DNA from 2 places in the Xanthomonas hortorum pv. pelargonii genome. Region 2 is predicted to be linked to the other one. Evidence: predicted binding sites of a transcription regulator. Region 2 holds the regulator's gene; the other holds the start of a gene.
What was found. The regulator FliA, encoded in region 2, starts transcription of late flagellar genes. The targets are predictions, from matches to a motif close to TAAAGTTTNNCNNNCNNNGGCCGATAA.
Positions count from the first base shown of each region.

Region 1: NDY25_RS20385 (methyl-accepting chemotaxis protein) is a predicted target of FliA. The motif match lies at 2,740-2,766, and genes of this name have one in related genera.

Region 1 is NZ_CP098604.1:4,756,099-4,760,512, reverse strand. Features, by position in the region: gene NDY25_RS20390 (pirin family protein) at 1-336, shown strand, start outside; gene NDY25_RS20385 (methyl-accepting chemotaxis protein) at 735-2,681, opposite strand; tRNA gene NDY25_RS20380 (tRNA-Ser) at 2,953-3,045, opposite strand; gene csrA (carbon storage regulator CsrA) at 3,129-3,341, opposite strand; gene alaS (alanine--tRNA ligase) at 3,481-4,414, opposite strand, start outside.
Region 2 is NZ_CP098604.1:5,003,304-5,007,717, reverse strand. Features, by position in the region: gene flhF (flagellar biosynthesis GTPase FlhF) at 1-638, shown strand, start outside; gene NDY25_RS21350 (MinD/ParA family protein) at 625-1,509, shown strand; gene NDY25_RS21345 (RNA polymerase sigma factor FliA) at 1,506-2,279, shown strand; gene cheY (chemotaxis response regulator CheY) at 2,315-2,707, shown strand; gene NDY25_RS21335 (protein phosphatase CheZ) at 2,707-3,333, shown strand; gene NDY25_RS21330 (chemotaxis protein CheA) at 3,336-4,414, shown strand, end outside.

The DNA of each region.
Region 1 (4,414 bases), 250 kb from region 2:
CGCAACGGTATCGAACCCAGCTACGAGGAAAAGCATTTCAATGCCGACAGCAAGCGCAATCAGCTGCGTCTGATCGCCTCGCCCGCTGGCGAAGCCGGCTCGCTGCGCCTGCACCAGGACGCACGCCTGTACGCCTCCATCCTCGACGGCGACGCGCGTCTGCAACACCCACTGGCTGAGGGCCGCATCGGTTACGTGCAGGTGGTGCGTGGCAGCCTGAGCGTCAACGGACAAGCACTGTCGGCTGGCGATGCGCTGCAGATCACCGCCGAGCCGGAACTCGTGCTGGCCGACGCACGCGACGCAGAAGTGCTGGTGTTCGATCTGCCGCAGTAAGCAGCAACGCGTGGCAGTGCGGCGCGCTGCAGTGAATCGGCGCGCCGCATGATCGCAGCTGGTTGGAACAGACAAAGCGCGCTCCTGGCGCAATGCAGTTCACTTGAAAAAACGGCACTTCCCGCGCGGGGAGCGCCGTTTTTTATTTGGATTGAAGAATGAGCCGATTGGAGATTATGCCGAGATGCAGGAGCCCTCGATCAGCTACCTCAGTGAACAGCATTAGGTTCTGGCGGTCTTTGTGGTGCGCGGATGTATCTGCTGGCGAGCGCTTTTAGTTTTGCGCAAACGTAGCGGCTGGCACGCGCGGCAACGATGCAACAACGAACGTGCGTGTCACCGCTTCAACGACGCCGCACAGCGAATGCACCAGACCTCCCACAGTCACGTGGCCTGAGTCACGCGGCCTGCGATTTGGCGAACGGCTCTGCGTGCGCATCCTTTAGTGCAGAAGACCCATCGGCATCGCCGTTGACCAATGCAAACAAGGCATCCGCATCGGCTTCGAGCACATGCGCCGAACGCGCCAGATCATCGACCATCCGCGCCTGATCGCGCGCCTGCACGCCAATGGATTGCAGCGCCGTGTTGGCGGTCGAAATATCCTGTGCCTGCTCCTGGCTGGCGGCGGCGATCTGCTCCACGGTTGCGGTCACACGCAGTACCGAGCCGACCATGTCCTGCATCACCACACCAGCCTGTTCGGCCAGGCGCGAACCATCGCCAACCTGATCGGTCGCATTGTCGATCAAGGAGCGAATCTCCTTGGCCGACACGCTGCAGCGCTGCGCCAGGCTACGCACCTCGGTCGCTACCACTGCAAACCCGCGGCCCTGCTCGCCGGCGCGCGCCGCTTCCACCGCCGCGTTGAGCGCCAGGATATTGGTCTGGAAGGCAATGCCGTCGATCACCTCGATGATCTGGCCGATGCGATCGGTCGCCGAACGAATGTTGGCGGTGGTCTTGACCACCTCGGCGATGACCTCGGCACCGCGTCGCGCAACATTGGCCGACTCTTCGGCCATGCGCTGCGCCGACCCCGCGCTCTCGGAATTGATGCGCACGGTCTCCGCCAGCTGATCGATGGTGGTCGAGGTCTGCGCCACTGCGGTGGACTGCGAGGATGCGCGGCTCACCAGTTCCTCATTGCTGATCGAAATATGGTGCGCCTCGCGCTGCACGTTCTGCGCGATGCTCATGGTCTGCCGCATCAACTCGCGCATGCGCTCGGCCGAGCGCACTTGATCGGTCACATCGGTAGCGTACTTGACCACCTTGTACGGCCGCCCGGAGACATCCAGGATCGGGTTGTAGGAGGCCTGGATCCACACCGCGCTGCCGTCCTTGCGCAGCCGGCGATAACGGCCCGCATCGAACTGCCCACGCGCCAGCTTCGCCCAGAAATTGCGGTACTCCTCGGAGGCGCCATACGCCGCATCCACGAACACGCGATGGTGCTGGCCGATCGCTTCGGCGGCCGGATATCCCAAAATCGCCAGGAAATTATCGTTGGCGCTCAGTACGCGCCCTTCCAGATCGAATTCGATCACGCCCATCACCTTGTCGATGGCCTGGATGCGGCCATCCGCATCGGCAGAATCGATCACCTGACGGGTCACCTCGGTGGCGTACTTGACCACCTTGTATGGACGCCCATGCTCATCGAGTACCGGGTTGTAGGACGCCTGGATCCACACATCCTGCCCATCCTTACCAACGCGCCTGTAGCGCCCCGCATCGAATGCGCCGCGCCCGAGCTTTTCCCAGAACGCGCGATAGGCCGCCGATTGGCGCGTGGACGCATCCACGAACATGCCGTGATGCTGGCCGCGGATCTCATCGAGCCGGTAACCCATCACCTGCAGAAAATTCTGGTTGGCCTCGAGCACGGTGCCATCCAGCGAAAACTCGATGACCGCCATGACCCTGTCGATCGCATCGATCCGCCCTTCGAAATCGGCGGTCTGGCGCACCTGCGCAGTGATGTCGGTGGCGTACTTCACCACGCGATAGGCGTTGCCGGATCGATCCAGCAGCGGGTTGTACGACGCGTTGATCCACACCTCGCGCCCGTGTTTGTCCAACCGGCAAAAGCGCCCGGCGTTGAAGTCGCCACGCCGCAGCGCCGCCCAGAACTGACGATAGCTTTCGCTGTCGCGATCACTGGCAGTCACGAACATGCGGTGATGCTGGCCGACTACCTCGTCCAGCCGATAGCCCATCAAGGACAGGAAGTTCTCGTTCGCATCCAGAATGCGGCCATCCAGATCGAACTCGATCACCGCCATCACCCGGTCCACCGCATTGGCCTTGTGCTGCAGCCCACGGCCCCAGAAAGAGAACAGGCGTCCAAGCAGTGGCGGTAGGCGCATCACGTTGAAGTCCGAGATATATGTCACGTGTTTAGCGACCTATACCGCAGTTACTTGAACCGCTTCATGCAGCACGTTTGAGGCGATTCAGATGCTGTCGCAACAACCAGATGCCTTATGCAGGATGCGGTGAGCCGACTGGCGGCAAGCATGCTGCGCAGCTCACCCAAAAGGGCTTGCAAAACCATGCCGCAATGCAAATAAAAACGCCCGCAAATCAAAGATCTGCGGGCGTTTAGAACACTGGCGGAGCGAGAGGGATTCGAACCCTCGATAGAGCTTTTGACCCTATACTCCCTTAGCAGGGGAGCCCCTTCAGCCGCTCGGGCATCGCTCCAGTTTTCACGTCCTGCCGCGTTGTCCGTGGCAGGCCGCGAAGAATACCGGGTAAGGGGGGCTAACGTAAACCCTTTGCGACAATCAATTCGAAGAATCGTCGCCGTGATGCGCGCCGGAAGCGACCGGCTCATCGCCACGCTGGATGCGCTGATAGATTTCTTCGCGATGCACAGCCACATCTTTCGGTGCGGTGATGCCAATGCGCACCTGATTACCCTTGACGCCGAGCACGGTAACAGTGACCGAGTCGCCGATCATCAAGGTTTCGCCTACCCGGCGAGTGAGGATCAACATTTTTCAAATCTCCTGGAACCGGTGGGTTTCCCACCAGCATCGACGGCCTCCTGATGAGACGCGTCTATAGGTAAAGGGAATAGACCGGAAATGGTAGCGGCAGATCCTGCCAGCCAGCAAGGCATGGCAGGACAAGTGTTCAGCCCAAGTGTTGCTTGACCCAGGAGTGCACGCCGTCAAGCGCGGTCGCAAGGGCGGGCCCGTCCTCGCCACCACCCTGGGCGAGATCCGGACGGCCACCGCCCTTGCCCCCGATCTGACTGGCGATATGGCCGAGGAGTTCCCCTGCCTTCACCTTGCCAGTTGGGCTACCGTTCACGCCGGCAACAAGCGCGACCTTGCCGGCTGATGCACCCGCCAGCACGATCACCGAATCGCCCAATTGCTGCTTCAGCCGATCCATTGCATCGCGCAGTGCCTTGGCGTCGAAGCCTTCCAGACGCACTGCGATGACCTTGACCCCTGCGACATCGACGGCGCTGGCGCCCAGATCTGCAGTCGCACCCGAGGCGAGCTTGGCCTTGAGTGATTCCAGCTCACGCTCCAGACGCTTCTGGCGCTCGGTGAGCGCGCGCACCTTGTCGACGACTTCAGTCGCATTGCCGCCGAGCAGATGAGCGGCCTCAAGCAGACGACGCTCTTCGTCGGCCACGTAGTCCAGCGCGCCCTGCCCGGTCACCGCTTCGATACGGCGCACGCCCGAAGACACGCCACCCTCGGAGGTAATCTTGAACAGGCCGATATCGCCAGTGCGGGTGACGTGGGTGCCTCCGCAGAGTTCGGTCGAATACCCACCCATCTTCAGCACACGCACGTTCTCGCCGTACTTCTCGCCAAACAACGCCATCGCACCGAAATCCAGCGCTTCCTGCATGGCCATGTTGTGCACCTCCACACTGTGGTTGGTGCGCACCTCGGCGTTGACCTTGCGTTCGATCACGGCGAGTTCTTCGGCAGTGATCGGCTGAAAATGCGAGAAGTCGAAACGCAGACGGTCCGGCGCGACCAACGAGCCCTTCTGCTGGACGTGCGTGCCCAACACTTCGCGCAAGGCCGCATGCAGCAGATGCGTG
Region 2 (4,414 bases):
AACGCGGCGGCGTGATCGCCCTGGTCGGCCCGACCGGTGCCGGCAAGACCACCACCATCGCCAAGCTCGCCCAGCGCTTCGCCGCCCAGCACGCCCCGCGCGACGTGGCCCTGGTCACCACCGACACCCAGCGCGTCGGCGGCCGCGAGCAGCTGCACAGCTACGGCCGTCAGCTCGGCATCGCGGTGCACGAGGCCGACAGCGCCGAGAGCCTGCTGGAACTGCTCGAGCGCCTGCGCGACTACAAGCTGGTGTTGATCGACACCGCTGGCATGGGCCAGCGCGACCGCGCCCTGGCCGCACAGCTGAACTGGCTGCGCGCCGCGCACCAGGTCACCTCGCTGCTGGTGCTGCCGGCCAACGCCCATTTTTCCGACCTCGACGAGGTCGTACGCCGCTTCGCCCACGCCAAACCCCAAGGCGTGGTGCTGACCAAACTCGACGAGACCGGCCGCTTCGGCAGCGCCTTGTCGGTGGTGGTCGACCACCAAATGCCCATCACCTGGGTGACTGACGGACAGCGGGTCCCCGACGACCTGCACCGCGCCAATGCCGCCAGTCTCGTTCTTCGCCTTGAAGATTTGCGGCGCGCTGCCGATAAGCCCTGTACTCCGGAGCACAACCATGCAGTCGCGTGAATACGCCAAGCTGACCAACGCCTTCCCCCTGACGGCGACCCGTCCCGAGCCCCTGGGCCCGGTGCGCACCATTGCCGTGACCGGTGGCAAGGGCGGCGTGGGTAAAACCAACATCTCCGCCAACCTGGCCGTGGCCCTTGCCGAGATGGGCAAGCGCACCCTGCTGCTGGACGCCGACCTTGGCCTGGCCAACCTGGACGTGGTCTTGGGACTCTCGCCCAAGTACACCCTGGCCGACCTGATCGCCGGCCGCTGCACGCTGGACGAAGTGATCATCGAAGGCCCCGGTGGCGTGTTGGTGGTCCCGGCCGCCTCCGGTCGCCGCCACATGGCCGAAATGGCTCCGGCCCAGCACATCGGCCTGGTCAACGTGTTCTCCGAACTGGAACGCGACCTGGACGTGATGGTCATCGACACCGCCGCCGGCATTACCGACAGCGTGCTGACCTTCTGCCAGGCCGCCCAGGACACCGTGGTGGTGGTCTGCGACGAACCGGCCTCGATCACCGACGCCTACGCGCTGATCAAGGTGCTCTCGCGCGAACGCGGCGTGGACCGTTTGCAGATCATCGCCAACATGGTGCGCGACCCCAACGAAGGCCGCCTGCTGTACGACAAGCTGTCGCGGGTCTGCGAAAAATTCCTCGGCGACGTGTCGCTGAACTACCTCGGCCACGTGCCCCAGGACGACTGGTTGCGTTTGTCGGTACAGCGCCAGCAACCGGTCATCAAGGCCTACCCCGCCAGCCCCTCGGCGCTGGCCATCGCAGAAATCGCGCGGCGTACCTCGCGCTGGCAGGCCCCCACCGTGCCACGCGGCAACGTCGAGTTCTTTGTCGAACGCATCATCCAACGGGGGGTCGCCGCATGAGCACCGCTACCGCAACCGCAACGACGGCCACCGCGCAGTACCGTGCAGTGCAACGCAACAACGCCAACGACATCGTCACCCAACACGCCGATCTGGTGCGCCGCATCGCCCACCATCTGGCCGCGCGCCTGCCGGCGAGCGTGGAAGTGGACGACCTGATCCAGGCCGGCATGATCGGCCTGATCGAAGCCTCGCGCAGTTACGACTCCGAGCAGGGCGCCTCGTTCGAAACCTATGCCTCGATCCGTATCCGCGGCTCGATGATCGACGAGATTCGCAGAGGCGACTGGGTGCCGCGTTCAGTCCACCGCCGTGCCCGCGACGCTGCCGCCGCCGTGCGCAAGATCGAACAGAACACCGGCCGCGCCGCCGCCGCCACCGAAGTGGCTGCCGCGATGGAAATGCCGTTGCCCGATTACCTGCGTCTGATGGAAGACGCCGCCCGCGGCCAGGTGCTGAGCCTGGAGTCGCGGATCGAAGATCACGGCGAGCTGGACACCACCGCCAAGGGTGGCCCCAACCCGCAGCAGATGATGGAGCGTGGCGAGTTCGGCCGCGAGCTGGGCAAGGCCATCGGCCAGTTGCCCGAGCGCGAGCAGCTGGTGCTGTCGCTGTACTACGAACAGGAATTGAACCTGAAGGAAATCGGCGCCGTGCTCGGTGTCAGCGAATCGCGCGTCTGCCAGATCCACGGCCAGGCCGTGGTGCGTCTGCGCGGCCGCCTCAAGGTCTTCGAACTGGCCGATGCCGGTGTCGAAATTGACGAATGATTTTTTCGCGTATTTTTTAGTGTTAGGAGCTTGATGTGAACAAGAACATGCGGATTTTGATCGTGGACGACTTCTCGACGATGCGACGTATCGTCAAGAATCTGTTGGGCGATCTTGGCTTCACCAATACCGCAGAGGCCGAAGACGGCAACAGCGCACTGGCTGCATTGCGGGCCGGCCCGTTCGATTTCGTGGTCACCGACTGGAACATGCCCGGCATGACCGGCATCGACCTGCTGCGCAACATCCGCGCCGACGCCAAGCTCAAGCACCTGCCGGTGATGATGGTGACCGCCGAAGCAAAGCGCGAGCAGATCATCGAAGCCGCCCAGTGCGGCGTGAATGGCTACATCATCAAGCCGTTCACCGCGCAGACGCTGGAAGAAAAGCTGGGCAAGGTGTTCGAACGTCTGGCGGCGACCGCCTGATGAACGCCACCGTGGAAACCAATGCCGAACGCGCTGCCTTGATCGACCGCCTGCAAGGCGCGCTCGATGCACTGGAAAGCGGTGACGAAGCCGCCTGGAAGCGCGAGGTCGACCACCTCGCCGCCTTGCGCACCCGTCCGATGATGCAGGGCCTGAGCCGGCTCGCACGCGAACTCGGTCAGGCGCTGGGCGAACTGCCCACCGTGCCCGAAGAAGCCGGCGAACTGGACGATGCGTGTTCGCGCCTGGACCACGTGGTGGAAATGACCGAAAAGGCCAGCCATCGCACGCTGGATCTGGTCGAAGAATGCCGTGAGCTGGCCAACCAGCTGCGCGACGGTGGTCTGAATCAGGACCAGGGCGCGCTGATGGACAAGATGCGCCACAACCTGACCGAACTGTCGCTGGCGCAAAGCTACCAGGACCTGAGCGGGCAGATCATCCGGCGCGTGGCCGGCATCGTGCGGCGCGTGCACGAAGGCTTCGGCGCACTCGGCCTGCCGCCAAAGAGCACCGAGCCGAAGAAAGACGACGGCGGTCTTGCCGGTCCTGCAGTCAAGGGCCTGGACCGTCACGCGGTGTCGCAGGACGACGCCGATGACCTGCTGTCCGGATTGGGGTTGTAACCATGAGTGCTGTTCCAGACGATATTGCTGCCGATTTCATCGTCGAGGCCCAGGAAATCCTGGATCGCCTCGGCGAACAGCTGGTCGCGCTGGAACAGGCACCGGACGAAGCCGACCAGCTCAACGCGGTGTTCCGCGGTTTCCACACGCTCAAGGGCGGCGCCGGCTTTCTGGCGATCAAGCCCATGGTGGAGCTGTGCCACGCCGCTGAAGAAACCCTCGGCATGGCGCGCTCCGGCCAGGCGGTGTTGCAGGCGCATCACTTCGATGCCGCGCAGCAGTCGCTGGATTATCTGCAGGCGATGCTCGATGCGATGGGCTCGGGCGAAACCGTGCCGCATGCGCCGGCCTCGCTGATCGCGCAGTTCGATGCCAAGAGCGGCCCGCCGGCGGTCAAGGCCGCGCCCAAGGCCGCATTGGCTGCGGTGGCCACACCTGCCCATGACGACGGCCACGTACCGGCGCCCGGCGCCAAGGCCGCGCCCAAAGCCGCCGCCAAGGGTGCCGAAGCCGAACAGACCGTGCGCGTGGACACCAAGCGCCTGGACGCCATCGTCAACCTGATCGGCGAACTGGTGCTCTCGCGCAATCGTCTCAAGACCCTGCGCACCCGCCTGCGCGACGAAGAACTCGATCGCGCGGTCAGCGTGCTGGATATCGCCACTGCCCGCCTGCAGACCGCGGTCATGCGCACCCGCATGCAGCCGGTCAGCAAGGTGTTCTCGCGCTTCCCCAAGGTGGCCCGCGATGTGGCGCGCACCTTGTCCAAGGAAGTGGAGCTGGAACTGATCGGCGCCGAGACAGAACTGGACCGTAATCTGGTCGAAGCCCTGGCCGATCCGCTGGTGCATCTGGTGCGCAACGCGATCGACCACGGCATCGAATCCCCTGCCCTGCGCGAAGCCACCGGCAAACCGCGCAGTGGTCATGTGCGCCTGTCCGCACAGCAGGAAGGCGACTACGTCAGTATCGAAATTCAGGACGACGGCGCCGGCATCGACCCCGAGCGCCTGCGCGAAATCGCCCGCAATAAAGGCCTGATCGACGCCGAAGCCGCTGCCCGTCTGAGCACCGACGAGTG